2 regions of the Pseudarthrobacter defluvii genome follow, and region 2 is predicted to be linked to the other one. Evidence: riboswitches for the same ligand, from Rfam matches in the RefSeq annotation. Region 2 holds a riboswitch; the other holds the start of a gene.
What was found. Region 2 has a riboswitch for glycine ahead of gcvP (aminomethyl-transferring glycine dehydrogenase). Riboswitches for the same ligand answer to the same signal wherever they lie in the genome.
Positions count from the first base shown of each region.

Region 1: it holds a riboswitch for glycine, as region 2 does, so the genes downstream of both, gcvP (aminomethyl-transferring glycine dehydrogenase) here and gcvP (aminomethyl-transferring glycine dehydrogenase) in region 2, are expected to answer to the same signal.

Region 1 is NZ_CP066362.1:773,535-788,728, forward strand. Features, by position in the region: gene JCQ34_RS03675 (APC family permease) at 1-1,219, opposite strand, end outside; gene JCQ34_RS03680 (Dps family protein) at 1,442-1,921, shown strand; gene JCQ34_RS03685 (MFS transporter) at 2,021-3,577, opposite strand; gene JCQ34_RS03690 (TetR/AcrR family transcriptional regulator) at 3,662-4,198, shown strand; glycine riboswitch at 4,293-4,390, shown strand; gene gcvP (aminomethyl-transferring glycine dehydrogenase) at 4,580-7,426, shown strand; gene gcvT (glycine cleavage system aminomethyltransferase GcvT) at 7,438-8,586, shown strand; gene JCQ34_RS03705 (L-serine ammonia-lyase) at 9,048-10,523, shown strand; gene JCQ34_RS03710 (TspO/MBR family protein) at 10,582-11,127, opposite strand; gene JCQ34_RS03715 (lipid II:glycine glycyltransferase FemX) at 11,249-12,382, shown strand; gene JCQ34_RS03720 (peptidoglycan bridge formation glycyltransferase FemA/FemB family protein) at 12,517-13,833, shown strand; gene JCQ34_RS03725 (threonine/serine ThrE exporter family protein) at 13,896-15,194, shown strand, end outside.
Region 2 is NZ_CP066362.1:377,495-392,688, forward strand. Features, by position in the region: gene JCQ34_RS01845 (HAD family hydrolase) at 35-772, shown strand; gene JCQ34_RS01850 (glycoside hydrolase family 65 protein) at 912-3,257, shown strand; gene lipA (lipoyl synthase) at 3,268-4,281, opposite strand; gene JCQ34_RS01860 (L-serine ammonia-lyase) at 4,340-5,815, opposite strand; gene glyA (serine hydroxymethyltransferase) at 5,899-7,200, opposite strand; gene gcvH (glycine cleavage system protein GcvH) at 7,230-7,613, opposite strand; gene gcvT (glycine cleavage system aminomethyltransferase GcvT) at 7,842-8,975, opposite strand; gene gcvP (aminomethyl-transferring glycine dehydrogenase) at 8,987-11,848, opposite strand; glycine riboswitch at 12,009-12,109, opposite strand; glycine riboswitch at 12,400-12,498, shown strand; glycine riboswitch at 12,499-12,593, shown strand; gene cycA (D-serine/D-alanine/glycine transporter) at 12,645-14,177, shown strand; gene JCQ34_RS01890 (hypothetical protein) at 14,353-15,162, shown strand; gene JCQ34_RS01895 (LamB/YcsF family protein) at 15,146-15,194, shown strand, end outside.

The DNA of each region.
Region 1 (15,194 bases), 400 kb from region 2:
TCAGGCCCAGGGCCAGGATGGTGTCGTTCAGGACGTTCTCGCTGACCACGTGCATTACGGCGTAGAACCCCGCCGAGATGATCCCGGCAGCGATGGTGGCGAAGCCCGGCGTCGCGAACTTCCTGCTGATCCGGCTGAACGGCTTCGGCAGGGCACCGTAGTGGGCCATGGCCAGCAGACTCCGCGACGGCGACATGAAGGTGGACTGGAGGGAGGCGGCAGAGCTGGAGAGCACGGCGAGGGACATCAGGATGGCGAAGGGGCCCATGATGGGGGAGGCCAACGCGGTGAAGATGTTCTCGTGGTTTTCGGCGTTGTTCAGGCCGTTGCCGGTATCTCCGACGCCGGCGAACATCATGGTGGCGATGCTGACCAGGAGGTAGATGGCAAGGACGATGACGGCCGTCAGGGTGCCTGCCACGCCGGCGGTCTTCTTGCCGTTGGCCGTCTCCTCATTGACGGTGAGGCAGACGTCCCAGCCCCAGTAGACGAAGATCGACAGGGAGATGCCGGCGGCAACCTGGCCGAAGGTTTCGATCTTGGTGACGTCGAACCAGTCCCAGCTGAACGGGATGGCCGTTTCCGAGGTGGACCAGTTGGCAAACGCCATACCCACGAACAGGCCGAGGACCAGCAGTTGGAAGCCCACCAGGCTGTACTGCACCAGCTTGGTGGTGTGCAGGCCGCGGTAGCTGACCCAGACGGCCAGCGCCACGAAGACGAAGCAGGTGATGACGTTCAGGGCCTTGTTGTCCGCCAGGTCTGCGAGCTCCGGGGAGCCGGTGAGCTGGGACAGGAAAAGGTAGAAGAAGTCGACGGCGACGCCGGCGAGGTTGGACAGCACGATGATGTTGGCCGCCAGCAGGCCCCAGCCGCCCATCCAGCCGACCCAGGGCCCGAAGGCCTTGGTCACCCAGGTGAAAGTAGTGCCGCTGTCCGGGGAGTCGGCGTTGAGTTCCCGGTAGGCGAGCGAGACCAGAATCATGGGGATGAACCCGATCAGGAAGATGACGGGCAGCTGGAGGCCGGCTTCATTGACGGTGGGACCCAGCGCGCTGGTGAGGGTGTAGGCGGGGGCAATGGTCGAAATGCCCAGGACGACGACGGCGAGGAGCCCGAGCTGCCCACCCTTGAGACCCTTGTCGCCGACGCCGTCCGCGGATGGGGCATGGGCGTGCGGGCCGGGTTTGGCCGTACTGGTGCGGATTGTCTCTGTCATGGCACCACTTTCTGGGAAGGCTGTGAGACGGAAGTCACTATATGAATGGCGTTCATTTAGTATGGGGGCGCCGACCGTGTGATGCAAGACGCAATATGAATCACATTCGTTTGTGACTCGTTTTCGAAATTAGTAAGCTCGCTGATGAATTGCCTGAAGGCCTGCCGCCGCGGTGTCCGCGGCTGGTAGCGTCGGGCGTATTGGACCACTTGAGGAGGATGCATGAAAGCTTCACCGACATTGACCAACAACCTGCAGGCTGTCCTTGCGGACCTGATCGAGCTCCACGTCCAGGGCAAGCAGGCGCACTGGAACATCGTGGGCACCAACTTCCGCGACCTCCACCTGCAGCTGGATGAAATCGTGGACGCTGCCCGCCAGTTCGCCGACGATACCGCCGAGCGGATGCGCGCCCTGCATGCGCTTCCGGACGGCCGCAGCTCCACCGTTGCCGAAACCACCAGCCTGGCCCAGTTCCCTGAAGGGCTGATCAGCACTGAAGATGCCATCGAGCGGATCGTCGCTGCCATGGAGGCTGCCGTGGGCACCATGCGCAAGGTTCATGACGAAGTGGATGAGGAGGACCCCACCTCCGCGGACCTCCTGCACGAATTCATCGCCCGGCTGGAGCAGTTCGCCTGGATGGTGCAGGCGGAAAACATGAAGCCCACTGCCAAGGTCACGGCTGCAGACTCAAAGTAGCGGTTGTTTCACGGAGCGCCCGGCGGCGAGGTATTCCTCCTCGACGCCGGGCGCTTTTGCCTGCCCGGCGGTCCGTTTCTGGACTCCCGCGGGCGTCCGCTACGCCGCTTTTGGCACTTTTCGCAGCACGACGGCCGCGAGGACTGCCGCCGTCGCCATCAGTACCAGCCCAATTGCCGCGGTCACGTGCACCCCCGAGTCGAACGCTGCAGCGGCGGCGTCCCTGAGGGCGCCGGCAAGCGGTGGCGGCAGCAGGTTGGCCGCCTCCACGGCGCCCGCCAGTGTCTCCCCGGCGTTGTGCAAGGTGGGCCCGGGCAGTATGCCCTCCAGCCCCGCAGGCAGCCGAAGGTTCTGCTGGTAGGAGGCGGTCAAAATGGATCCCAGGACGGCTGTCCCCAGCAGGGAACCCACCTCGTAGCCCGTTTCGGAAATTGCCGCGGCCGCCCCCGACTTCGCCGGCGGGGCGGCGCCCAGGATGAGGTCGTTGGAGATGGTCTCCGCCGTGCCCACGCCCAGCGCCAGGACCAGGAGGGCTGCCAGCAGCAGCGACGGGCCGCCGTCGTGGTTTCCGAACGTCACCATGCTGTAGCCGGCGGCGCTGAACGCCAGCCCCGCAGCCACCACGTACCCGGGCCGGACCTTGCGGACCAGCGGCACCACCACCAGGCCGGCCACCACTGTGGCCGCCAGCGCGGGGACCATGGCAACTCCCGCCCCGGAGGGGCTCATTCCTTCGAGGAGCTGCAGGTGCTGGGCGAGGAACAGGATGAACCCGTTGAAGGAAAACAGGGCCAGGATGTTGGCGGTTATGGCCATGCTGAACACCCTGTTGCGGAACAGGGACATGTCCAGCAGCGGGTGCTCCAGGCGCAGCTGCCGCTGCACGAACACGGCTCCCATGGCCAGGCCAAAGGCAATTGCCCCCAGCCCTGCTGCGCCCGGCCCCTCCGTGGCGACGGCCTTGATGCCGTACACCACGGGCACCATGACCAGCATGGAGAGCAGGATGCTCGGGATGTCCACCTTCCCCGGGGAGGGATCCCTGGACTCCGGGATCAGGGCCGGCCCCAGCGCCAGCAGGGGAACCATGAGGGGTACCGCTACAAGGAAGACCGCGCCCCACCAGAATTGCTCCACCAGCCAGCCGCCGGCAATCGGCCCGAGGGCGGCGCCGCCGGAGAATCCCGCAGCCCAGATGGCGACTGCCAGCCGCCGGCGGTTGGGCTCGGGAAAGATGTTGCGGATCAGCGACAGCGTGGACGGCATCAGCATGGCCCCGAAGAAGCCCAGGGCTGCGCGGCCGGCGATCAGCCACTCCGGCGTCGGTGCGAAGGCGGTGGCGGCCGAGAGTGCGGCGAAACCGATGCTGCCGATGACCAGGAGCCGCCGCCGGCCAATCCGGTCGCCGAAGCTTCCCATGGATACCAGCAGGCCGGCCAGCACCAGGGGATAGGCGTCCACGATCCACAGCAGCTGCACGCCGGACGGTTCCAGGGCGCGGGCGATGGCAGGCAGCGCGAATGTCAGCGCCGTGTTGTCCACGGCCACCAGGAGTACGGGAAACATCAGCAGCCCCAGCGCCACCCAGTCGCGCCACAGCTGCCGCGGGGCGTTCCCGTCCGTGCGTGAGGGCGCGGGGCTGGTGGAAGTCGTCATGGAATAACTATACCGTCCAGACGGTATAGTTTAAAACTCCTTCCGGTTCCGTCATACCGCCGTGGGAAGGGCATGATGGAAGGCATGCCCCGAAAGCCTGTAGCCCGCGAAGCGGTCCTTGATGCCTTCGAGTCCCTGTTGATCGAGGTGGGGGAGCGCGCCGCCACCCTTGACGCCGTCGCCCGGAAGGCCGGCGTGTCCAAGGGCGGCCTGCTCTACCACTTTCCCAACAAGGAAGCGCTCATCGCCGTTCTGCTGGACCGGCTGGACGGCCTGGCCCGGGAGGATGCCGACGCCATGGCCTCAGCCGGCGAAGGCGCCGCCGCTTACTTCATCCGTTCCTCGGTGTGGGCAGACACTCCGCTGGACAGGGCCATCGTTGCCGCCACAAGGCTTGCCGAGGTGGCGCATGAAGAGACGCGGCGCCGGTTCGCGGCCATCCAGCAGCGATGGCTGGACGAAATTGCGGCTGATGTTGGTCCGGGGCTGGCGAAGGCAGTCCTCTATATGGGTGACGGCCTGTACTTCAACGCCATGCTGTCGGTGGCGCCCGCTCCGGCGGGGGGAGCGGCCGCTGACGTGGAGGAACTCCTCGCCGCCCTGGAGCGGCTCCGCAGGTAGGATTTGCCATTTGCCGGGAGGGGCGGCGGCGTAGGACAATGGAGAGTTGTGAGGGCCGCCACCGGCCGTCATGACCCAACAAGTTAATAGCCTTTGATCTGCGGCGGGAGAGTTCTGCCGGAAGTACAGGCAGGCGCCGTAGGAGCAAATCCTCCCCAGGAATCTCGCAGGCCCCTGTACCGCCGCGGCGAGGCGCCTCTGGAAAGCAGCAGGCAGTTGTCCTTCCTCCCTTGGGAAGTGGAAGAACTGTTGTGCTCACCGACGGTGCAAGCGGGTCCTGCCAGGCAGGCAACGCGGAAACTCTCAGGTCCAATACAGAGCGGGGAGGAACCCGAATAGCTGTGGCGCACCCTGCGCCGCCTGAGTAAATGGAGTTCCTTCGTGTCGGTTACCCCAGCCTCCACCACCTTCGTAGACCGCCATATCGGCGCGCGCCGCCAGGCCGACGTCGAAACCATGCTCAAAGCCGTGGGCTACGACACCGTCGACTCCCTGGTGGACACGGCCGTTCCCAAGGTCATCCGCCAGGAAACCGCCCTCCGCCTCCAGGACGCCCTCAGCGAGGTTGAGGTCCTCACGGAGTTGCGCAAGCTCGCCGGCAAGAACAAGACCGCCGTCCAGTTGATCGGCCAGGGGTACTTCGACACCGTCACTCCGCCGGTGATTCGCCGCAACATCCTCGAGTCCCCGGCCTGGTACACCGCGTACACGCCTTACCAGCCTGAGATTTCCCAGGGCCGGCTTGAGGCCCTGCTGAACTTCCAGACCATGGTGCAGGACCTGGTTGGCCTGCCTATCGCCAACGCCTCGCTGCTGGATGAAGCAACTGCCGTCGCCGAGGCCGTCCTGCTGATGCGCCGTGCCAACAAGGCCAAGCCCGCTGCGGATGGCAAGACCGTCCTGGACATCGACGTCCTCCCGCAGACCATCGCCATCGTCAGGGGCCGCGCCGAGGCACTGGGCTTCGACGTTGAAGTGGCGGACCTTTCCCAGGGCCTGCCGGAGGGCGACATCAACGGCATCGTGCTCCAGCAGCCCGGCGCCTCCGGCCGGGTATGGGACCAGTCCGGCGTCATTGCCGCCGCAAAGGAACGCGGCGCCCTGGTCACCGTGGCCGCAGACCTGCTGGCCCTGACCCTGATCACCCCTCCGGGCGAGCAGGGGGCGGACATCGCCGTCGGCTCCGCCCAGCGCTTCGGTGTGCCGCTGTTCTTCGGCGGCCCGCACGCCGCCTACATGGCTGTCCGCAAGGGGCTGGAGCGTTCGCTGCCCGGCCGGCTGGTGGGCGTGTCCAAGGACGACGCAGGCGTTCCTGCCTACCGCCTGGCGCTGCAGACCCGCGAGCAGCACATCCGCCGCGAGAAGGCCACGTCCAACATCTGCACGGCGCAGGCGCTGCTGGCCATCGTCGCCTCCATGTACGCCCTGTACCACGGCCCGGACGGGCTGAAGGCCATTGCGGAAACGACTCACGGCCATGCCCGGGTGCTGGCGGCGTCGCTGGCAGCAGCCGGTGTGGAGGTCCTGCATGGGAGCTTCTTCGACACCCTAACCGTCCGCGTCCCCGGGCGCGCCGCGGGCATCGTTGCCGACGCTGAAGCGCGGGGCATCAACCTGCGCGGCGTCGACGCCGACACCGTGGGCATCTCGCTCGATGAAACCACGACGGCGGCCGTCGTCGCCCAGGTTGCCGACATCTTCGGCGCCTCCATTGCTGGGGGCGAGGGCTTCGGGCTGGAGGCCGCCGTTGAGCGCTCCTCCGGCTACCTGCAGCACCCGGTGTTCAACACGCACCGGTCCGAGACGCAGCTGCTGCGCTACATCCGGAAGCTCTCCGACCGTGACCTCGCCCTGGACCGCACCATGATCCCGCTGGGGTCGTGCACCATGAAGCTGAACGCCACCGCCGAGATGGAGGCCATTTCCTGGCCGGAGTTCGCCTCCATCCACCCGTTCGCCCCGGACTCCCAGACCGCTGGCTGGCGCGAACTGATCGCCGACCTGGAAGCGGACCTGACGGCCATTACCGGGTACGACCAGGTTTCCATCCAGCCCAACGCCGGATCCCAGGGTGAGCTCGCAGGCCTGCTGGCGATCCGCGGCTACCACCACTCCCGCGGCGATCAGCAGCGCAACGTCTGCCTGATCCCGGCCTCGGCCCACGGCACGAATGCTGCTTCCGCGGTCCTGGCAGGGATGAAGGTGGTCGTTGTAGCCACCGCAGCGGACGGCACCATCGACCACGAGGACCTGACGGCCAAGATCGAAGCGAACAAGGACGCCCTGTCCTGCATCATGATCACCTACCCCTCCACCCACGGCGTGTACGACGGCGACGTCCGCGACGTGTGCGACGCCATCCACGCCGCCGGCGGCCAGGTATACATCGACGGCGCCAACCTGAACGCGCTCGTCGGGCTGGCCCAGCCGGGCAAGTTCGGCGGCGACGTCTCGCACCTGAACCTGCACAAGACCTTCTGCATCCCGCACGGCGGCGGCGGACCCGGCGTGGGCCCGGTCGCAGCCAAGGCACACCTGGCACCATTCATGCCGGGCGACGCCAACAAGGCCGCCCATGAGGAAGGCCACGGGGTGGCGATCTCGGCGTCCCGGTTCGGTTCCGCCGGTGTGCTGCCGATCTCCTGGGCGTACGTGAAGCTGATGGGCGGCGAGGGCCTGACCGAGGCCACCAAGTCCGCGCTCCTCGCAGCCAACTACGTGGCCGCGAGGCTGAACGAGTTTTACCCGGTTCTCTACACCGGCGAGGGCGGCCTGGTGGCGCACGAGTGCATCCTGGACCTGCGTGAACTCACCGCCCGCACCGGTGTGACCGCCGAGGACGTGGCCAAGCGCCTTATCGACTTCGGCTTCCACGCCCCCACCCTGGCATTCCCGGTCGCAGGAACCCTGATGGTGGAGCCCACCGAGTCCGAGGACCTGGCCGAGATCGATCGCTTCATCGAGGCGATGATCACGATCCGCGAGGAAATCGACCAGGTGGCCAACGGGGACTTTGCCGTTGCCGACTCACCGCTGCGCCGCGCACCCCACACTGCCGCCGCCGTCGTCAGCTCCGACTGGGACCGTGCCTACCCGCGCGAGCAGGCCGCGTTCCCCGCCCACCACAAGCAGGACAAGTATTTCCCGCCGGTGGGCCGGATCGACGGCGCCGCCGGAGACCGTAACCTGATCTGCTCCTGCCCGCCGCTCTCCGAGTTCGAGAACTGAGGCCTGCCGCCATGACTGAGAAATACACAGCGTTGTACGACGAGCACAAGAAGCTGGGCGCGTCGTTCACCGACTTCGGTGGCTGGCAGATGCCGCTCAAGTACAGCTCCGAGCTGGCCGAACACCACGCGGTCCGCAAGGCTGCAGGCCTGTTCGACCTCTCCCACATGGGCGAGGTCTGGGTGACCGGACGGGACGCCGGCGCGTTCCTGGACTACGCCCTGGTGGGGAAGATCTCCGCCATGGCGGTGGGCAAGGCCAAGTACTCGCTGATCTGCAATGAGGACGGCGGGATCATCGACGACCTCATCACCTATCGGCGTCCCGCTTCGCAGGACGGCACCGACGTCTTCCTGGTGGTGCCCAATGCCGGCAATGCCGCCGTGGTGGCTGCAGCACTGCAGGAGCGTGCCGCAGGGTTCGATGTGGTGGTTGATGATGCTTCGGCGCGGACCTCCCTGGTCGCGGTGCAGGGGCCCAAGGCCCAGGAACTCCTGCTCCGCCTGGTTCCGGCCGCCCAGCACCCCCTGGTGACGGCACTGAAGTACTACGCCGCCGTCGAGGTTCCCTTCCTGGTAAGCGGGGCGGGCAAGGAGCTCCTGCTCGCCCGTACCGGATACACCGGCGAGGACGGGTTCGAAATCTTTGTGGACAACCACGATGCCGCCGCGCTGTGGCAGGCACTGATCGCCATCGCCGACGAAGCGGAACTGACCCCCGCCGGCCTCGCCTCCCGCGACTCCCTCCGGCTCGAGGCAGGGATGCCACTGTACGGCAACGAACTGTCCCTGCAGGGTGACCCGTTCGCCGCCCGCCTGGGTCCCGTCGTCGCACTCTCCAAGGAAGGCGACTTCGTGGGCAAAGCCGCCCTGGCAGCCAAAAAGGCGGCCGGCGCCGGCAGCACCTCCGGCCGCCGCCTCGTGGGGCTCAAAGGCCAGGGCCGCCGCGCCGGCCGCGCGCACTACCCCGTGCTCAAGGACGGTGCCACGGTCGGCGAAGTGACCTCCGGCCAGCCGTCGCCCACCCTCGGCTACCCCATCGCCATGGCCTACGTCGACGTCGAACACTCGGCACCCGGCACGGCCCTGGACATCGATCTCCGCGGCAACGCAGAGCCTTTCGAAGTCGTCGACCTCCCGTTCTACAAGCGACTCAAGTAGTCCCTTGGGGCTCGGCCGTGGTCACCTCCGGGACCGGCGGACCGGACATTTTCACGCGTGCGTTGGGCCCACGCCGTCAGGGTTCCCTGGCCGAGCTTGCGAGGCTAGGGAGACGGTGGGGAGCACGCTTTCGAAAAGTCCGGCTCCGCCGGCCCTCGTGCGGAAGTTGCGGTTGTGCGAGGACAGTGTCAGGTCTTACAGGACGCGAGTGGGTGAGGACTACGTGCGTGTTTCTCTTTCCCCGGCACTCATGAGCGTTGTCGGCCCGCTCGTTGCCTTCCTGCCCCGGCGCTCTGGTGCCGTGTCCTCGGAGTGGGCGGGGCATCCGGCAGCGTGCGTCTAAGGGAGCGTCACGTCCGCTTAGCGGGCGTCTACGCGACCGAGCACGCAGAGGATGTCCTGCCCGCTCCACCCAACCACCCAGAGTTCCAAGAACGCAGTTCTAGTTAGGAAAACCCGTCATGGCTGTTGGTGTCTTTGACCTTTTTTCGATCGGTATTGGTCCGTCGTCTTCGCATACTGTGGGGCCGATGCGGGCTGCTGCTGTTTTTGCCGAGGAGTTGGTGGGGTCCGGGGTGCTGGGTTCCGTGGGGTCGTTGCGGGTGGATTTGTATGGGTCCCTCGCGGCGACGGGGCATGGGCATGGGACGATGACGGCGATCCTGTTGGGGTTGGAGGGGTTTCATCCGGAGTTGATCCTGCCGGCGGAGGTGGAGGAGCGGCTGGCTTCGATCGCGGAGACCGGGGTCCTGAACCTGGCCGGGGCGGTGGAGGCTTCCGGTGGCGGTGTGCCGTTGCCGTACGGGGTGGAGGATATGGTGCTGCGGCCGTTGACGGTGTTGCCGCGGCATACGAACGGGATGACGTTCACCGTCTCTGATGCGGGCGGGGAGGTGCTGCATGCGGCGACGTTCTTCTCGGTCGGTGGCGGGTTCATCGTCCGGGAGGGTGGGGAGGATGCCGCGCAGCAGGAACTGGATGCGTCCAAGGAGGAGTTGCCGTTGCCGTTCCGGACCGCTGCTGAGCTGTTGGAGCACTGCGCGGTGACCGGGCTGGGCATCGCCGATGTGATGTTCAGGAACGAGCTGGCCTCCCGGGATGAGGGGGAGATCCGGGCCGGGCTGCTGCAGATCTGGTCGGTGATGGAAAACTGCGTGGCCACGTCCCTGAAGCGGGACGGGGTGCTGCCGGGCGGGTTGAAGGTCCGCCGCCGGGCCCCGGACTGGTACGACCGGCTGAAGAAGGAATGCGCCGACGGCCTGGAGGACCAGGACAACAGCGAGGACCAGGACGCGGCCTGGGACGCGGGCCGGCACGATCCACGGTATTGGCAGGAGTGGGTTAACTTGGTGGCGTTGGCGGTGAACGAGGAGAACGCTTCCGGCGGGCGGGTGGTCACCGCGCCGACGAACGGGGCGGCCGGGATCATCCCCGCGGTGCTGTACTACGCGCTGCACTTCGCCCCCGGCATGGACCAGGCCACCCAGGCTGACCGGGACGGTGTGGTGGTGCGGTTCCTGCTCGCCGCCGGCGCGGTCGGGGTGCTGTACAAGGAACAGGCCTCGATCTCCGGGGCAGAGGTCGGCTGCCAGGGCGAGGTCGGGTCCGCGTCCTCGATGGCCGCCGCCGGCCTGGCGGAGGTCATGGGCGGCACCCCGGCGCAGGTGGAAAACGCGGCCGAAATCGCGATGGAACACAACCTGGGCCTGACCTGTGACCCGATCGGCGGGCTGGTCCAGGTCCCGTGCATCGAACGGAACGCGATCGCCGCCGCGAAAGCGATCAACGCCGCGAAAATGGCCCTCTGGGGCGACGGCACCCACCGGGTTTCCCTCGACGAAGTCATCATCACCATGCGCGAAACCGGCAAAGACATGAGCGACAAATACAAGGAAACCGCCATGGGCGGCCTCGCCGTCAACGTCGTCGAATGCTGACAGCGGCCGCCGCGGTGGAAGAACAGGCTGACGGGCGCAGCCGATGTTCGGCCGGCAGTTAGTTGTGTGCTGCCGCCCACCAGTTCAGGCTGGCGGCGAACACCAGCCATGAAATGTAGGGGAGCAGGAGCAGCCCGGCGGTCCGGCTGATGGGGCCGAAATACAAAACCGTCACAGCGACGGCGGCGATCAGGGCAAGGATGACGACCAGTCCCAGCCACAGGGCTGCCGTGCCGAGGGCGGGGTACAGGGCAAAAAATGCAGGGGTCCAGGCGAGGTTGAGGACCAACTGGAGGACATAGACCGCCATGGCCGGCCGGGTCCGGCTGGTCCGTTTCCGCCACACCAGCCAGGCAGCCACAGCCATCGCCGTGTAGAGGACAGACCAGACCGGACCGAACACGCCGTTCGGCGGGGACCAGGGAGCCTTGTCCGCAGTCGCGTACCAACCGGTGACGTTGGCCGCCGACGCCAGCCCGCCCAACGCTGCCACCACCAGGGACGCCACCAGGAACCCGAAAAGCGCAGCGACCTGAACCCCCGCGCTGTACGGCTGCCTGCCGGTGCCCGCAGGAGCGGTTGTCTCTTCCCCGTCCGGCCTCATACCCCAACCCTTGTTGAACGCCCCGAGGCCCGTCAAGACGGCGTCCGGCAGCGTGAGACTGGCCATGCCGGCGGGGTCGGGGAAAAGCCGGGAGCGCGTCAGGCTTTAGACTTGAGGCTGCATGTCCGCACGCAACCAGAAGTACCGAAACCGCGCACAAACCCGATTGGACACGGCCCCCTTGCGAGAATTCACCGCACGTTTTGCCACAGCCGAGGAAATTGAGAACTGGGACAAGCACGTCACGGCCAACCCGAACGGCGGCAACATGCTGCAGTCGGCCGCCTATGCATCAGTCAAGAACGGCAGTGGCTGGAAAGTCCGGTTCCTGGTGCTCGAAGGCGGCGGAAACTCCAGCTACAACCTGGTGCTGGAAAAGCGCTTCCCTGTCCTGGGACGGCTTTGGTACCTCATCAAGGGTCCTGACCTGGCGGACGCGGCGGACCTGCGGGCCGCCCTCGAAGCGTGCGCGGCCTTCGTCCGAAGCAGCAAACTGAACGTTTTCACCATCAAGGTGGAGCCGGACATCATCGATTCCGGAGATGCGCAGCGGGAGCTGCAGGCGGCCAAGCTGGTCAAAGCCCCCAACATCCAGTCCAACGACTCCACCGCCCTGCTGGACATCTCCGGCACCGAAGAGGAAGTGTTCAAAGCCATTTCCTCCCGCGCCAGGAATGCAGTCCGGCGGGCCGAGAAGGAGGGCTGCCAGGTGGTCCGGCAGGAGCCGGGACCCGAAACCTACCGGGCCCTGTACGACCTGATGGCGAACACCGTCAACGCCAAGGGCTCCATGCCCCTCCGCAGCTACGACTACTACGCACAGTTCTGGGACGAGTTCTGCAACCGCGGCCAGGGCAACTTCTTCTTCACGTATGAGGACGGGAAGCCCAGCGTCGGCGCGTTCGTCATCAACTACGGTGCCAAGGCCACCTACAAGGATGGAGGCTCCACCCAGAACCGCAAGCAGTACGGGGATTCGCACCTGGTGCAGTGGACCGCCATCAAGCGGATGCAAGAACTCGGCTGCACCGAATACGACTTTTGCGGGACGCCGCCGGCTGCGCGCATCAAGGACAAGACCCACAACCTGTACGGCATGGGGATGTTCAAGACCAGTTTCACCAAGACGGTCACCGACTTTGTGGGCTGCCATGACTACGTGCTGTCCCCGCTCCGGCACCGGCTCTGGTCCAACGGGGGAGAAAAGGTGTTCCGCCGGATCGAAACCGCACGCACCGGCCAGCAGTTCTACTGACCGCAGCCACCAGGGCTGCAAATCCAGCGCACCCCTGCAGGCAAGCCACCCCTGCCGCGAACACAGTCCGCCTAAACGCCCTCAATACAGTGCGGCCAACCAAGGCCGCGAAGAGTCGAGAAGAAGGTCACCCCTTGAATACAGTTTCCGCCGCTACCGGGCTTGAATACGCCAACCTCAGCGACGCCGACTTCGAGGCCTTCGCCCTGAAGCATCCGCAGAACAGCTTCCTGCAGTCCATCGACTTTGCCCGCTTCCAGCGTGCCCGCGGCCAGCAGGTGGAGCTCTTCGGGGTCCGTCGCGACGGCGAGCTCGTGGCCGCCGGAAAGCTCAACTTCACCACCACCCGGCTGGGCTACACCGTCTGTGAATGCGCCAAGGGCCCCCTCATGGACTACACGGACCGGAACCTGGTGGGTGCCGTCGTCGAACTTCTCCGCAAGCACGCGGCAGGGCGGAAAGCTGCCGAACTGCGGATCTCGCCCAACATCCGGTACATCGCCCGGGACGCCGACGGCGCGGAGCACCCAGACATCGAGGACAACCGCCCACTGGTGGCCGACCTGGAGCGAATTGGATTCCAGCACCAGGGCCTGGACATGAACTTCGTGAACGTCAACTGGATGTTCATCAAAAACCTCGTGGGCATCCAGGACGCCGAGGAACTGATCATGGGCACCAGCTACCGGACCCGGAAAGCCATCCGGAAAGCCGAAAAGAACGGCGTCTTCCTGGAGCAGGCCACCCTGGAAACACTGGATGATTTTTACGGCGCCGTGAGCCGCGCCGGTGACGAAAAGGGCTTTGTCTACCGCGAACGCGCCTACTACGAGCACCTGCTCCGCACCACGTCGCCCGAATTCACCAAGCTCATGATGGCCAAGATCGACATTCCGGCCTACCGCAAATCCATTACGGAGCGCCTGGCCGAGGAATCGGCCACCGCGGCCGACCTCCGCCGCGAGGTGGAGGAAACGGGCAGCAAAAAGAAAGTCAACCGGCTCAAAGTGGTCCAGGACCTGGTGGACAGCTACGAGCGGAGCCTGAAGGACATCGAACGCTTCCCCGACTCCGTAGGGACCGCCACCGTGGCCGCCATCCACTTCGTCTGCTACGGCGACGAGGTGGTGTGCGTCATCGGCGGCACCGTCCAGGACTACATCTACTTCAACGGTGCAACCTCCCTGTACTGGGGGATGATGCTGCACGCGCTGGAGAAGGGGTACCCCCGCTACAACTTCTACGGCACCTTCGGCATCTCCGGGCAGGACGAGGAAGGCCACGGCGGCTACGAATTCAAGAAGGGATTCGGCGGCGAAGTGATCCAGCTGGTGGGCGACTTCGTCCTGCCGGTGCGGCCCGCAGTCTTCCACGCGAACCGGGTAGCCAGGGCCGCCGCTGGCGCCGCCCGTACCATCCTGGGGAAGCTGCCCCTGAAGCGCGGAGCCTGACCGGCGCACCACGCACCAACAACCAACCACGCATCAACCACGCGTCCAGGGAGGAAGCGGGCATGACTGACCGGCCCGAACGGCCACGGACCAGGCCTAAAACAGAAGGCCTGCCCAAGACGGAACCGCTGACCCCTGCACAGATCCGGCAGGACGCCGCTGCCCGGCGCATGCTGCGCCGCCTGGTCCAGGGCGAAAACCCGCCCACGGCCCCGCTGAGCATCGTGGACCGGCTGGCGGGCAGCCCGTATGCCAACCCCACCATCCAGGTGGGCGGCGTGGACACCTCCGCCCGCAAGACCCTGGACTTCGCCCTTCACCTCGCGGAGACCATGTTCCGCTACGGTGCCGGCGCCCTGGAAGTGGAAACCAGCATCATTGCCGTCACTGCCGCCCTGGGGTTGAAGAACATCGAGGTGGACATCACTAACCAGTCCGTCGGCATCAACTACGCGCCCAAGGACCAGACCCCCATCGCACTGCTGCGCGTGGTGCGCTCCTGGACCAACAACTACGCAGGCCTGGCGAAGGTGCACCAGCTGGTCACGGACATCGTGGCCGGCGGCGTAGGCCGCGACGAAGCGATCCGCAGGCTCAATGAGGCCATCACCAGCCCCAAGCCGTACCCGCGCTGGATGGTCACGGCCGCGTTCGGTGTTTTCGCTGCCGTGTTCGTGGGAGTGCTGGGCGGCGGTCCGGTGTCCTCGATCATCGCGTTTGTGGCCAACATCGGCATCAGCCTGCTGGCCAGGCAGCTGGGCCGGTGGCGGGTGCCGGACTTCTTCATCACCGCCAGTTGCTCGTTCGTGGTCACCATCCTGGCCCTGCTGCTGTGGCAGTTCGGATTGACCGCCTCGCCGTCCATCGTGGTGGTGGGCGGCATCCTCCTCCTCCTGCCCACCGGGCGCCTGGTGTCCTCCGTGCAGGACGCCATCAACGGCTTCCCCGTGACGGCGGCGGGACGGTTCCTGTCCACGCTGCTGACCTTCGGCGCCATCGTGGCAGGAATCGCCGTTGCCTTCGTGGTGGGGGAGCTGACAGGGCTGCAACGCATTGACGTCACGCAGACGTTCCCGCCTGCCTACGATCTCTGGGTCCTTGTCGTCTTCGTGGCCGCGGCGGTGATGGCCATCGGCATCACCGAACAGACCACGTGGAAGCTGCTGCTGCCCACGGCGGCCGTGGGCGTGGCCGGCTACCTGGTGCTGCTCGGCTGCGGTTTGCTGGGGATCGGCGACCGGTTCTCACCGGCCATCGCGGCCGTCGTCATTGGCCTGCTGGCCAGGGTGGTGGCCCTGCGGATGGGCGCGCCACAGCTGGTGGTCGCTGTACCCGCGGCGCTGATCCTGCTGCCGGGCCTC
Region 2 (15,194 bases):
GCTGTCCACCAACAGAGAGGACACCGCACCGCCGATGACACAAGAAACTGCAGCTGATACCGCCGCCTGGACCGGCGCCGCAGCAATCCTGTTCGACCTGGACGGGGTGCTGACGCCCACAGCCAGCGTGCATGAGCGGGCCTGGCAGGAGCTGTTCGATGGCTACCTTGCCTCACAGCCAGGTGTTTCCGGCTACAGGGAAAGCGACTACTTCGACCATATCGACGGCAAGCCGCGCTTTGACGGGGTACGCGACTTCCTGGCCTCACGTGGGATTACCCTGCCGGAGGGCCCGCTGGATGACGATCCCTCCCACGACACCGTCCATGGTCTGGGCAACCGGAAGAACGCGGTCTTCAACGACATCGTGAGCGCCGGCGTCGAACCGTTCCACGGCTCTGTCCGCTTCCTCCAAGCCGCGCTTGACCGCGGACTCAAGGTCGCCGTCGTCTCCTCCTCCCGCAATGCCCCCGCAGTCCTGAAGGCCGCCGGCCTCAGCCGGCACTTCGCCGTCGTGGTGGACGGGGTGGTGGCCGCGGAGCAGGGCCTGCCAGGCAAGCCAAACCCGGCCACGTACGAATACGCCGCCAAGCTGCTGGACCTGTCCAGCTCCGAGTGCGTGGTGGTCGAAGATGCGGTGTCCGGTGTACAGGCCGGGCAGGCGGGATCATTCCACTCCGTCATCGGCGTGGACCGCGGAGCCGGGCGGCAGACGCTCCTGGACGCCGGCGCCACCCTGGTGGTCAACGACCTTCAGGAACTCATCCCCTAAACCCATCCGGGAGCCGTTGCCTTCCCCCGGGCAACCCCGCTATCCCACCCACCGCAGCACCAATCCAGTTACCGCATTTCCCCCGAATACTCCGTGCCGGCCAGCCCGGCAGCACAGCAAGGCCAAAAGGACCCCGACCATGGCATTGATCACCGCGGACCGCGAACGGTTCCCCGACACCCCCTGGCAGCTCGTCGAAACCCGCTACGAGACCCATGGAGCCGCAACGCTTGAGACCCTGTTTGCCCTCGGTAACGGACACCTGGGCATCCGGGGCGCCCACTGGGCGGCGGCCGATGCCGAACTGCCGGGAAGCTTCATCAACGGGCTGCACGAGATCTGGGACATCAAGCACGCCGAGAACGCGTTTGGCTTCGCCCGGACCGGGCAGCGCATCCTCTACATTCCGGACGCCAACAACTTCACGGTAGTGGTGGACGGGGAAAGCCTCAGCCTGGCCGAGTCCGAGGTGCTGGACTACCGGCGGACCGTGGACTTCTGTACCGGAATCTATGAATGCCGCATCACCTGGCAATGCCGGTCCGGCGCAACCGTGACCACCACGGAGCGGCGTGCCGTGGGCTTCGCGTCGCGGGGCGGCCTCGGCATTTCGCTGGAGGTGGCAACGAACCAGCAGGTTTCCCTGGATGTCACCTCGTCCGTGATCAACCGCCAGGACCAGCCGGTGGAAGACCACTCCGTGCACGATCCCCGCCGCGCCGGCCGCCACGCAGGGCGCGTGCTGCTGCCGTTGCGGCTCGACGGCGGCGACGGCTCCCTGCGCCTGTCGTGGGAGGCGGCGGAGTCCAAGCAGCGGGTGGGCATCGCCGTGGACCACTGGACGTCGCCCGGGCACCAGCCGTTCGAGACGCTGGTTGACCAGGACGACAGCAGTGTCCGGTACGTCCTGGCGGTCGACGCTGATGAGCCGTTCCGGCTGGAGAAGAGCGTCAGCTACGCCGCCGGCCGCACCATCCAGGACCCGGAAATCGACGCAGCCGCCGTGGCGGAAGAGGCGCTGCGGCCGGTGAGTGACATCTTTGCCGAGAGCGAGGCGCACTTCCGCAGCTACTGGGCCACGTCCGACATCGTGGTGGAGGGCGGCCGGCCCGGGCTGCAGCAGGCCATCCGGTGGAACCTGTTCCAATTGGCCCAGGCCACCGCGCGTGCGGATGTTGCCGGCATTCCCGCCAAGGGCGTGACCGGGTCCGGCTACGAGGGGCACTACTTCTGGGACCAGGAGGTGTACCTCCTGCCGTACCTTACCTACACCAATCCCGACGGCGCCCGGCAGGTCCTGGAATTCCGGCACAGCATGCTTCCCGAAGCCAGGATCCGGGCCAAGGAGCTGAGCGTGGACGGTGCCCTGTTCCCGTGGCGCACCATCAACGGGCTCGAAGCCAGCGCCTATTACGCTGCCGGCACCGCCCAGTTCCATATCGCGGCAGCCATCGCCTTCGCCACCAACAGGTACCTCTGGTCCACCGGTGACACCGCGTTCCGGGACGGAATGGGTGCCGAGTTGCTGATCGAGACCGCCCGGATGTGGATCTCACTTGGCTTCTTCGGTAAGGACGGGCTCTTCCATATCCACGGCGTCACCGGCCCGGACGAGTACACGGCCGTGGTGAACGACAATCTCTATACGAACGTCATGGCCCGCTTCAACCTTCGCGCGGCCGCTGCCCTTGAGCACGCCGGCATCACGCTGGAGGAGCGCCAGCTGTGGGAGGCTGCGGCCAGCCGGATGAACCTGCCGTTCGACGAGCGCATGCAGGTGCACTCCCAGGACAACGACTTCATGACCCTGGAGGCTTGGGACTGGACCACTCCGCGGTCCAAGTACCCGTTGCTGCTGCACTTCCACCCCTTGGTGATTTACCGCCACCAGGTGCTGAAGCAGGCGGATACGGTCCTGGCCATGTTCCTGCAGTGGCAGGACTTCACTGCGCAGGAAAAGCAGCGCGCCTTCGACTTCTACGATCCCCTCACCACCGGCGATTCCACGCTGTCCGCCTGCGTGCAGGGCATCATGGCGGCGGAGGTGGGCTACTCGAAGGAAGCGCTGGAGCACTTCACCAACGCCGCCTTCATCGACCTGGACGACACCCACGGCAACACCATCGACGGCGTCCACATCGCCTCCACCGGGGGAGTTTGGAGTTCGCTGGTGTGCGGGTTCGCTGGCATGCGCGACCAGGGCCCGGTGCCGTACTTCGATCCCCGCCTGCCCGCCGAATGGGACGGACTGGCCTTCCACCTGAAGATCCGGGGGCGCCTGCTGCTGGTCCAGCTCGCCGCCGGTTCCATCACTCTCACGGTGCAGGAGGGTGAGTCGCTGGAGGTGGACGTCCGCGGCCAGCTCCTCACGGTGGGGGCAGGGCCCGTGCAGGTACCGCTTGAACCGGTCGTGGAGCCGGAGCCCACGGTTTTCCCCAGCGGACTGCCGACGGCGAGCATCCCGGTGGTGCGCGGGAACAGCTGACGTTGCGCTGCTAGCCCGCCAGGAGGGTGGCGGCTTCCTGGCGGGTGGTGCCGGAGTCCTGGATGCCGTCGGCGATGTGGGCGAGTTCAGCGGGGATGTCGCGGCCTTTTTTGCGCATGGCGGTGGCCCAGAGGCGCCCGGCGCGGTAGGAGGATCGGACCAGGGGGCCGGACATGACGCCGAGGAACCCGATTTCTTCGGCTTCGTGCTGGAGGTCGACGAATTCCTGGGGCTTGACCCAGCGGTCCACGGGCAGGTGCCGCTCACTGGGGCGCAGGTATTGGGTGATGGTGATCAGGTCGCACCCTGCCTGGTGGAGGTCTCGGAGGGCTTCGGAGATTTCCCCGCGAGTTTCGCCCATGCCCAGGATGAGGTTGGATTTGGTGACCATCCCGTGGTTGCGGCCCTGGGTGATGACGTCCAGGGAGCGGTCGTAGCGGAACGCGGGGCGGATGCGCTTGAAGATCCGGGGGACGGTTTCGACGTTGTGGGCGAAGACTTCGGGTTTGGAGTCGCAGATCGCTTTGATGTGGTCGGGGTTGCCGGAGAAGTCGGGGATGAGCAGTTCGACGCCGGTGCCGGGGTTCAGTTCGTGGATCTTGCGGACGGTTTCGGCGTAGAGCCAGACGCCTTCGTCCTCGAGGTCATCGCGGGCCACGCCGGTGACGGTGGCGTAGCGCAGCTGCATGGACTGGACGGAGCGGGCCACCTTGGTGGGTTCGAACCGGTCCAGGGGTGAGGGTTTGCCGGTGTCGATCTGGCAGAAGTCGCAGCGGCGGGTGCATTCGGACCCGCCGATCAGGAACGTGGCTTCCTTGTCTTCCCAGCATTCGAAGATGTTGGGGCAGCCGGCTTCCTCGCAGACGGTGTGCAGGCCTTCCTTTTTCACCAGGTTCTTCAGCCCGACGAACTCCGGGCCCATCTGGACCTTGGCCTTGATCCACTCCGGCTTGCGCTCCACCGGAACCGCAGCATTGCGCTGCTCGATCCGCAGCATCTTCCGGCCTTCAGGTGCCAATGTCATGGTCTTGTTTCCTTTGTTCGGTGGTTTTGCCGTTGGCTGAGCGTGTCGGGAACCGGTGTCAGCATTCGACGACGTTGACGGCGAGGCCGCCCATGGCGGTTTCCTTGTATTTGTCGCTCATGTCTTTGCCGGTTTCGCGCATGGTGATGATGACTTCGTCGAGGGAAACCCGGTGGGTGCCGTCGCCCCAGAGGGCCATTTTCGCGGCGTTGATCGCTTTCGCGGCGGCGATCGCGTTCCGTTCGATGCACGGGACCTGGACCAGCCCGCCGATCGGGTCACAGGTCAGGCCCAGGTTGTGTTCCATCGCGATTTCGGCCGCGTTTTCCACCTGCGCCGGGGTGCCGCCCATGACCTCCGCCAGGCCGGCGGCGGCCATCGAGGACGCGGACCCGACCTCGCCCTGGCAGCCGACCTCTGCCCCGGAGATCGAGGCCTGTTCCTTGTACAGCACCCCGACCGCGCCGGCGGCGAGCAGGAACCGCACCACCACACCGTCCCGGTCAGCCTGGGTGGCCTGGTCCATGCCGGGGGCGAAGTGCAGCGCGTAGTACAGCACCGCGGGGATGATCCCGGCCGCCCCGTTCGTCGGCGCGGTGACCACCCGCCCGCCGGAAGCGTTCTCCTCGTTCACCGCCAACGCCACCAAGTTAACCCACTCCTGCCAATACCGTGGATCGTGCCGGCCCGCGTCCCAGGCCGCGTCCTGGTCCTCGCTGTTGTCCTGGTCCTCCAGGCCGTCGGCGCATTCCTTCTTCAGCCGGTCGTACCAGTCCGGGGCCCGGCGGCGGACCTTCAACCCGCCCGGCAGCACCCCGTCCCGCTTCAGGGACGTGGCCACGCAGTTTTCCATCACCGACCAGATCTGCAGCAGCCCGGCCCGGATCTCCCCCTCATCCCGGGAGGCCAGCTCGTTCCTGAACATCACATCGGCGATGCCCAGCCCGGTCACCGCGCAGTGCTCCAACAGCTCAGCAGCGGTCCGGAACGGCAACGGCAACTCCTCCTTGGACGCATCCAGTTCCTGCTGCGCGGCATCCTCCCCACCCTCCCGGACGATGAACCCGCCACCGACCGAGAAGAACGTCGCCGCATGCAGCACCTCCCCGCCCGCATCAGAGACGGTGAACGTCATCCCGTTCGTATGCCGCGGCAACACCGTCAACGGCCGCAGCACCATATCCTCCACCCCGTACGGCAACGGCACACCGCCACCGGAAGCCTCCACCGCCCCGGCCAGGTTCAGGACCCCGGTCTCCGCGATCGAAGCCAGCCGCTCCTCCACCTCCGCCGGCAGGATCAACTCCGGATGAAACCCCTCCAACCCCAACAGGACCGCCGTCATCGTCCCATGCCCATGCCCCGTCGCCGCCAGGGACCCATACAAATCCACCCGCAACGACCCCACGGAACCCAGCACCCCGGACCCCACCAACTCCTCGGCAAAAACAGCAGCAGCCCGCATCGGCCCCACAGTATGCGAAGACGACGGACCAATACCGATCGAAAAAAGGTCAAAGACACCAACAGCCATGCGGGGATTCCTAACTAAAAATTACGATCGGAGCGGGTTTCGACGGGCTCAACCACCTCTGGCTGAGCCCGTCGAAACCAAGTTCAGGACAGCGGTGCGATGCCCGGGTAGAGCGGGTGGGCTGCGGCGAGTGCTTCGACGCGGTGACGCAGACCGGAAAGGTCGGCATCGGCGTCGGCGATTAATGCCTCGGCGATGATGTCCGCAACCTCGCGGAAGGCGTCCTCGCCGAAGCCACGGGTGGCCAGGGCGGGGGTGCCGATGCGCAGGCCCGACGTCACCATCGGAGGACGTGGGTCGAAGGGGACTGCATTGCGGTTGACGGTGATATCGATTGCCGCGAGTCGGTCTTCGGCCTGCTGTCCGTTGAGCGCGCAGTTCCGCAGGTCCACGAGGACCAGGTGCACATCCGTGCCTCCGGACACCACGCTGATGCCCTTGGCCGTGACGTCGGGCTGGACCAGGCGCTGGGCCAGGATGCGGGCACCTGCGAGGACCCGCTCCTGCCGCTCACGGAACTCCTCGGAGGCGGCGATCTTGAACGCCACAGCCTTGCCGGCGATCACGTGCTCCAGCGGCCCGCCCTGCTGCCCCGGGAACACGGCGGAGTTGATCTTCTTGGCAACGTCGGGGTCGTTGGACAGGATGATGCCGCCGCGCGGACCGGCAAGGGTCTTGTGCGTGGTGGAGGTGGTGACATGGGCATGCGGGACCGGCGACGGGTGCAGGCCCGCGGCCACCAGCCCGGCGAAGTGCGCCATGTCCACCATCAGATAGGCACCAACGGAGTCCGCGATCCGCCGGAACTCAGCGAAGTCCAGCTGCCTTGCGTAGGCCGACCAGCCAGCCACGATCAGCTGCGGCTTGTGCTCCTGCGCCAGCCGCTCCACTTCCGCCATGTCGATGGTGTGGGTGTCCTCACGGACCTGGTACGGCACCACGTTGTACAGCTTCCCGGAGAAGTTGATCTTCATGCCGTGGGTTAGGTGGCCGCCGTGGGCAAGGTTCAGGCCCATGATGGTGTCACCGGGCTTGATCAGTGCGTGCATCACCGAGGCGTTTGCCTGCGCGCCGGAGTGCGGCTGGACGTTGGCGAACTCCGCGCCGAACAGGGCTTTCACCCGGTCGATGGCGAGCTGCTCGATAACGTCCACGTGCTCGCAGCCGCCATAGTAGCGCTTGCCGGGGTAGCCCTCGGCGTACTTGTTGGTCAGTACCGAGCCCTGCGCCTGCATTACGGCTGCGGCAGTGTGGTTCTCGGAAGCGATCATTTCCAGGCCGTCGCGCTGGCGGCCCAGTTCGTCGTCGATCTTTGCCGCGATCTCGGGGTCCAGGACGGACAGGTCGGCGTTCAGGCTGGGGGAGACCACCTGCTCGAAGGCCATGGTTGTACCGGTGCCTGCGGCCGCGGCGCTCACAGTTCGCCGCCGTTTGCCGCAGCGTATTCCTCAGCGGACAGCAGCGGGCCTTCCTCGGTGACGGCCACCTTGAAGAGCCAGCCGGCGCCGTAAGGGTCGCTGTTGATGAGTGCGGGGTCGGACACCACGGCGTCGTTGATCTCGGTGACCTCACCGGTGACGGGCGCGTAGAGGTCGGACACGGACTTGGTGGATTCCACCTCGCCGCAGGTCTCGCCGGCGGTCACGGTAGAACCCACCTCGGGCAGATCCACGTACACAATGTCGCCCAGGGCATCGGCGGCCACGGCGGAAATACCAATCCCCGCAGGCCCGGACCCGTCAACAGCAACCCATTCATGCTCGGCGGAGTACTTCAGTTCAGCTACAACGTTGCTCATAATTTTTCCTATTGTTCGTGTGTGAAAAGTGAGAGAGCGTCCGCACTAAACCCGCCAAAAGTGAGCGGGCGTCGGTCTAAAACCCACCAAAAGTGAGCGGGCGTCAGGCCCCTGCGGGCCGGCCTCCGGCAGCATGCGTCTAAGGGAGCGTCACGTCCGCCCAGCGGGCGTCTACGCGACCGAGCATGCAGAGGAGGGCGGCCCGTTGGGCCAACCAGCCGCGCCGGCCTACTTTTGGCGACGGTAGAACGGCAGGGCTACTACTTCGAAGCGTTCGGGCTTGCCGCGGAGGTCTACGTCCAGGACGGTGCCGGGCTCGGCGAATTCGACGTCGACGTAGGCCATTGCGATGGGGTAGCCGAGGGTGGGCGACGGCTGGCCGGAGGTCACTTCGCCAACGAGGGTGCCGTCCTTGAGGACAGGGTAGTGGCCGCGGGCGGCGCGGCGTCCGGCGCCCTTGAGGCCCACGAGCTTCTGACCGATGGTGGAGCCGACGCCGGCAGCCTTGATGGCGGCCAGGGCTTCCTTTCCCACGAAGTCGCTTTCCTTGGCCAGCGACACCACCGGGCCCAGCCCAGCCGCGTAGGCGTTCACGTGGCGGGAGAGCTCGTTGCCGTAGAGCGGCATGCCTGCTTCAAGGCGGAGGGAATCACGGGCTGCGAGGCCGGCGGGGACCAGGCCATGTCCTTCCCCGGCTTCCAGCAGTGCTTCCCACAGCGCGGGCGCGTCCAGATTGGGAACGTAGATTTCGAACCCGTCCTCGCCGGTGTAACCGGTCCGGGCCACGAGCAGGTCGCGGACGGCACCCCCGAAGCTGACGCCCACTTCAACTGCGGCGTAGTACTTCAGATCCGTGACCAGGGCGTGCTGTTCTGCGGGAACCAGCTGCAGCAGGATGGCCTCGGCGGCGGGACCCTGGACGGCGATGAGGGAAGTTTCCACGGAGGCATCTTCAACGGTCACGTCGAAGTTGGCGGCGCGTTCCTGCAAGGCATCGGCCACCACCTTCGCGTTGCCCGCATTCGGCACCACGAGGAACTTGTCATCAGCCCTGCGGTAGGTGATGAGGTCGTCGATGATGCCGCCGTCGGCGTCACAGATCAAGGAGTACTTGGCCTTCCCGACGGCGACCGCGGACAACTTGCCGGCAAGGGCGTAGTCCAGGATCGCGGCAGCGTCCGGCCCGGTCACCCAGACCTCGCCCATGTGGGAGAGGTCGAACAGGCCGGCAGCCTTGCGCACGGCGTGGTGTTCGGCGAGCTCGGAGTTGTACTTGAGCGGCATCTGCCAGCCACCGAAGTCCGTGAAGGAGGCCCCGGCCTTCTTGTGCTGCTCGTAGAGAGCGGTGTAGTTCTCAGTCATTGGGTGAGTCCTTAGTTTTCGAAGTCTTCAAGCGGCGGGCAGGAGCAGATCAGGTTCCGGTCGCCGGCGGCGCCGTCGATCCGTCCCACCGGCGGGAAGTACTTGTCCTGCCGCAGCGAGGGCACGGGGAACACGGCCTGTTCGCGCGGGTAGGCGCGGTCCCAGTCGGAACTGACGACGGCGGCAGCCGTGTGGGGTGCGTTGCGCACCGGGGATGCCTCCAGGGAGAAGTCCCCGGCAGCAACCTGCTCAATCTCGGCGTGGATGGTTATCATGGCGTCGATGAAGCGGTCGATTTCCGCGAGGTCCTCGGACTCGGTGGGCTCCACCATCAGCGTCCCGGCGACAGGGAACGCCAGGGTGGGGGCGTGGAAGCCAAAGTCGATCAGCCGCTTGGCCACGTCCTCGGCGGTCACTCCAGTCCTGGCGGTGAGTTCACGCAGGTCCAGGATGCACTCGTGCGCCACCAGACCGCCTTCACCGGTGTAGAGGACCGGGTAAAACTCGTTCAGCCGGGTGGCGACATAGTTTGCAGCCAGCAGCGCGGACTTGGTGGCCTCGGTCAGGCCCTCCCCGCCCATCAGCTTCACGTAGGCCCAGGAGATGGGCAGCACGCCGGCCGAACCGAACCGCGAGGCTGAAATGGCAACGCCGTGTCCCTCCACTGCGCCCCCGGAAGAAGCGTTGTTGGCGTCGCCCGGCATGAATGGTGCTAGGTGGGCCTTGGCAGCAACAGGGCCAACACCGGGTCCGCCGCCGCCGTGCGGGATGCAGAAGGTCTTGTGCAGGTTCAGGTGGGACACGTCGCCGCCGAACTTGCCCGGCTGGGCCAGCCCAACGAGCGCGTTCAGGTTGGCACCGTCCACGTATACCTGGCCGCCGGCGGCGTGCACGGCGTCGCAGACCTCACGGACGTCGCCGTCGTACACGCCATGGGTGGACGGGTAGGTGATCATGATGCAGGACAGAACATCCTTGTGCGCCTCGATCTTGGCCGTCAGGTCCTCGTGGTCGATGGTGCCGTCAGATGCAGTGGCCACGACAACCACCTTCATCCCTGCCAGGACGGCGGAGGCGGCGTTGGTGCCGTGCGCCGAAGCCGGGATCAGGCAGACGTTGCGCTGCTGGTCACCGCGGGAGTGGTGGTAGCCGCGGATCGCCAGCAGGCCTGCGAGCTCGCCCTGGGATCCGGCGTTGGGCTGGATGGAAACCTGGTCGTACCCGGTAATCTCGGCCAGGTCTGATTCAAGACCAGCAATCAGTTCGCGCCAGCCCTCGGTCTGGGAGTCCGGGGCGAACGGGTGGATGGAGGCGAACTCCGGCCAGGAGATGGCTTCCATTTCCGCGGTGGCGTTCAGCTTCATGGTGCACGAACCCAGCGGGATCATGGTGCGGTCCAAGGCCAGGTCCCGGTCCGACAGCTTCCGGATGTAGCGCAGCAGCTGCGTCTCGGACCGGTGCGTGTTGAACACCGGGTGCTCCAGGTAGCCGGAGGTGCGCAGGACCGATTCAGGCAGTTCGAAGCCTTCGGCGTCGCCCACCGGACCCGCGCCAAAGGCGACCGCGACGGCGGACAGCGTTGCCGCCGTCGTCGTCTCGTCCAGGGAGACGCCCACCGTGTCCTGGTCGACAAAGCGCAGGTTAATGCCGCGGGCTTCAGCGGCGGTGATCACCTTGGCGGCCTTGCCCGGGACGCGCACGGTGAGGGTGTCGAAGAAGGAATCGGTGACCAGTTCACGGCCCATGGACGCGAGGGCGGTGGCCAGGACGCGTGCCTTGTGGTGGACGCCTTCGGCGATGGCCTTCAGTCCATCCGGGCCGTGGTAAACCGCGTAGAAGGAGGAAACGATGGCCAGCAATGCCTGCGCGGTGCAAATGTTGGACGTGGCCTTCTCGCGGCGGATGTGCTGCTCGCGGGTCTGCAAAGCCAGCCGGTAGGCAGGGGCGCCGGCGTTGTCCTTGGAGACGCCCACCAAGCGGCCGGGGAGCGAGCGTTCCATGCCCTTCTGGACGGCCATGTAGGCGGCGTGCGGCCCCCCAAAAAACAGCGGCACGCCAAAGCGCTGGGTGGAGCCGACAGCGATGTCGGCGCCCTGCTCGCCCGGAGGGGTGATCAGGGTCAGGGCCAGCAGGTCAGCTGCCACGGTGACCAGGGCGCCGCGGTCCTTGGCGGCGCTGATGACTTTGGACTGGTCCCATACCCGGCCGGAAACCCCGGGCTGCTGCAGGACGACGCCGTTGATGGCACCTTCCGGCAGGCCCTTGGAGAGATCCGCCACTTCAACTTCGAAGCCCAGCGCCTCCGCGCGGCCCTTCACGATGGCGATGGTCTGGGGGAGGCAGTCAGCGTCGAGGAGAGTCCTGCCGTCCTTGGCGTCTTTGTTCTTATTGGCACGCCGCATCAGGAGCACGGCCTCGGCCACCGCGGTGGCCTCGTCCAGCAGTGAGGCGTTGGCCACCGGGAGTGCCGTGAGGTCCTGGACCATGGTCTGGAAGTTCAGCAGCGCCTCGAGGCGGCCCTGGGAAATCTCGGGCTGGTACGGGGTGTAGGCCGTGTACCAGGCTGGGGACTCAAGGATGCTGCGGCGGATCACCGGCGGAGTGACCGTGTCGAAGTACCCCTGGCCGATCAATTGGACGGCGGTCTTGTTCTTGCCGGCGAGCTTGCGCAACTCCGTGAGGACCTCAACCTCGCTGAGGGCGTCCTGGAGGCGGAGGGCGGTTTCCTGCCGAATGGAGGCCGGGACGGCAACGTCCACCAGGCCGTCCACGCTGTCGTAGCCCACGGCCTTGAGCATGGTTTCGACGTCGGCCTGGCGGCGCGCGCCGATATGGCGGTCAACAAACGATGTTGGAAGCGATTGAATCGTCATGAGGAACTCCAGTTCTGGCCGGCCGAAGGTGGCACGGCGTGGGATGGGTTCCTCCCCGCTCTGTATTGGACCTGAGAGATTCCGCGTTGCCTGCTCTTGGCAGGGGGCCGCTTGCACCGTCGGTGAACCAGGCAAAAGCCCGGTTGCTTTCCAGAGTCGCCTCGCCATGACGGTACGTGGGCCTGAGAGATTCCTGGGGAGGATTTGCTCCTACGGCGCCTGCCCGGTGTTTCGCCGGGAGGACTCTCCCGTCACAGCTCGAAAGGCTTATTCAAATGTGGGTGATTCGGCTCACAAGGTATCGGGATATGCGGCCGGTGGCAAATCGCGGGCTCCTGAAGCGGGTCAGATACAGGAAGATGACAGGGCCTTGCTCCGCTTGTGTCGGGAAGGGTTTGACATTGCATCGTGACGGACACCACACTGATCCCCGGGATTGGCGCCGTCTGCGGCTGGCTCAGCGTATCCGGAGCAGTCCGACTGCCGGCGCCCGTCCCGACGCATGACCGCTGCGGCCCTTACGGGCTGCGGTTTCCAACTGAACATGCCTTCGACCTGCGGCGGGAGAGCCTTGCCGGGTACATTTAGCAGGCGCCGTAGGAGCAAACCCTCCCCAGGAAACTCTCAGGCCCACGTACCGCCGCGGACAGGCAACTCTGGAAAGCAGCCAGGCATGCCCTGGCTCACCGACGGTGCAAGCGGCTTGGGCTGCGGAAACTCTCAGGTTCCCTACAGAGCGGGGAGGAACCAAATCTTTTGCGGTACCCAAAATGCCGCTTTACCGATGGAGTTCCTCATGGCGATTCATCCCCCCACGTCCAACGGCGAACCAGCGCGCAACGGCGCGCGCACGGCGGTCCGCAGCGAGCCTCCCCACCTGGAACGGCAGCTGACCAACCGCCATATCCAGCTCATTGCCATCGGCGGCGCGATCGGCACCGGCCTCTTCATGGGCTCCGGCAAAACCATTTCCGCGGCCGGCCCGTCCGTGATCTTCGTGTACATGATCATCGGGTTCATGCTCTTCTTCGTCATGCGCGCCATGGGCGAACTGCTGCTGAGCAACCTGAACTACAAGTCCTTCAGCGACTTCGCTGCGGACCTCCTGGGGCCGTGGGCCGGCTTCTTCACCGGCTGGACGTACTGGTTCTGCTGGGTAATCACCGGCATCGCGGACGTTATCGCCATCGCCGGCTACTCCAAGGAACTGTGGCCGGCGCTGCCGCTCTGGATCCCTGGCCTGGCCACCATCGGCATCCTGCTCCTGCTGAACCTCGCCACGGTCAAGGCCTTCGGCGAGACCGAGTTCTGGTTCGCCCTCATCAAGATTGTCGCCATCGCTGCGCTCATCATCGTGGGCCTTTTCATGATTTTCACCGGCTTCCAGTCCGACACGGGCACGGCCAGCTTCACCAACCTGTGGAGCCACGGCGGGTTCTTCCCCAACGAATTCATGGGCTTCGTAGCCGGATTCCAGATCGCCGTGTTCGCCTTCGTCGGCATTGAACTGGTGGGCACCACCGCCGCCGAGGCCAAGAACCCGGAGAAGACCCTGCCCAAGGCCATCAACGCCATCCCGGTCCGCGTACTCCTGTTCTACGTGGGCGCGCTGGTCATCCTGATGGCCGTCACCCCGTGGACCCAGTTCGCCGCTGGCCACAGCCCCTTCATCGGCATGTTCTCCCTGGCCGGCCTCGGCGCCGCGGCCACCGTGGTCAACCTGGTGGTCCTCACCTCGGCCATGTCCTCCGCCAACTCCGGCATCTACTCCACGTCCCGCATGGTCTTCGGCCTTGCCCAGGAGGGCGACGCGCCGGGCATCTTCAGCCGCCTGTCCACGAGGAAGGTGCCCAGCAACGCCCTGCGCCTGTCCTGCGTGCTGCTGCTCTCCGGCGTCGTCCTCATGTACGCCGGCCAGGACGTTGGCAAGGCGTTCGAAATGGTGACCACAGTGTCCGCCGTCTGCTTCATCTTCGTCTGGTCGATCATCCTGGCCAGCTACATCTCGTTCCGTCGCCGCCGCCCCCATCTGCACGCGGCGTCGAACTTTAAGATGCCAGGCGGCACCCCCGCGGTCTGGGTGGTCTACGCGTTCTTCGCGTTCGTCCTCTGGGCGCTGACCACCCAACCGGACACCCTCATCGCCTTGTTGGTGACGCCCACCTGGTTCGTCGTCCTTGGCGTGGCCTGGGCCGTCCTGCGGCGCCGACCCGCACACCTTGCCCGCTTCGAGGTCTTCCGCGCCGAGCTTCGCAATGACGCCGCGGTGGCAGCCGGACGGAGCGCCGCCGGGGTGTCCGCCGAAGAGGTAGAGCAGGCCAGGAAGTAACGGCCGACGGCGGGCTGCCGGGCAGGTGCGTTGGATCCAATGATGGGTCCGGCCTGCCAAGGTAGCCCGCCCGCCGGTGCCGGGCGCGGAAGTTAAGCATACTTAGTGTTTATCCACATAGGATGGAAAGAGCACGGCAGCCTCCCGCTGCAGGTCGATTTGAATGAAGGTGACCATGGCCCGGCGCAGCAATCCCGCACTTCGTATCGCACAGGAAACCGCCCACAGAACCATGTTCGACTCCGACGGCAAGCCCAAGCCCGGCGTCCACAACATGCTTCTGAAGGCGGTGCAGATCCAGCGGCCGCTGGTGGTTGGCTACATCCGGCGGCTCCAAAAGAAGCACCCCCGCGCAACGGCTGCCCAGTTGGCGGACATCGCCGAGCGCGACTACCTGCGTGCTGTCGCCGGTGGCGGCGCCGTGGTGGGCGCTACCGCCGTCGTACCCGGTGTTGGCACTGTGGCGTCGCTGGGACTGTCCGCCGCCGCCACCGTGGGCTTCCTGGAAGCAACGGCACTGTACGCAACCTCGCTGGCCGAACTTCACGGCATCCGCCTCACCAACCCGGAGAAGGCCGGCACCATGGTCATGGCCATCATGCTCGGCGAGGAGGGTACCGCCCTGCTGGGAACGCTGAGTGGCCAGGCCTCCGGCAGCGGCAACAGCGCCGCCAATAACTGGGGCAATGTGCTTTCCAAGTCGATGGTGGGGCCGGGCTTCGGCAGTGTACGCAAGCGTATCCAGCACGCCTTCCTCAAGAACCTGCTCAAGCGGCAGGGTACTGCCCTGTTCGGCAGGGCGCTCCCGTTCGGCATAGGGGCCGTTGTGGGAGGAGCCGGTAACCTCGTGATGGGCCGTGCGGTGGCCAAGAATGCCCGTGAGGCGTTCGGGCCGATGCCGGACACCATTCCCGGGGAGCTGACCGCAGCTGCCGGGCCGGACCACCTGACGCTGGAAGGCAACATACTTGGATCTCAACGCTGACGTAGGCCAATCATTCGGCTCCTGGACGGCAG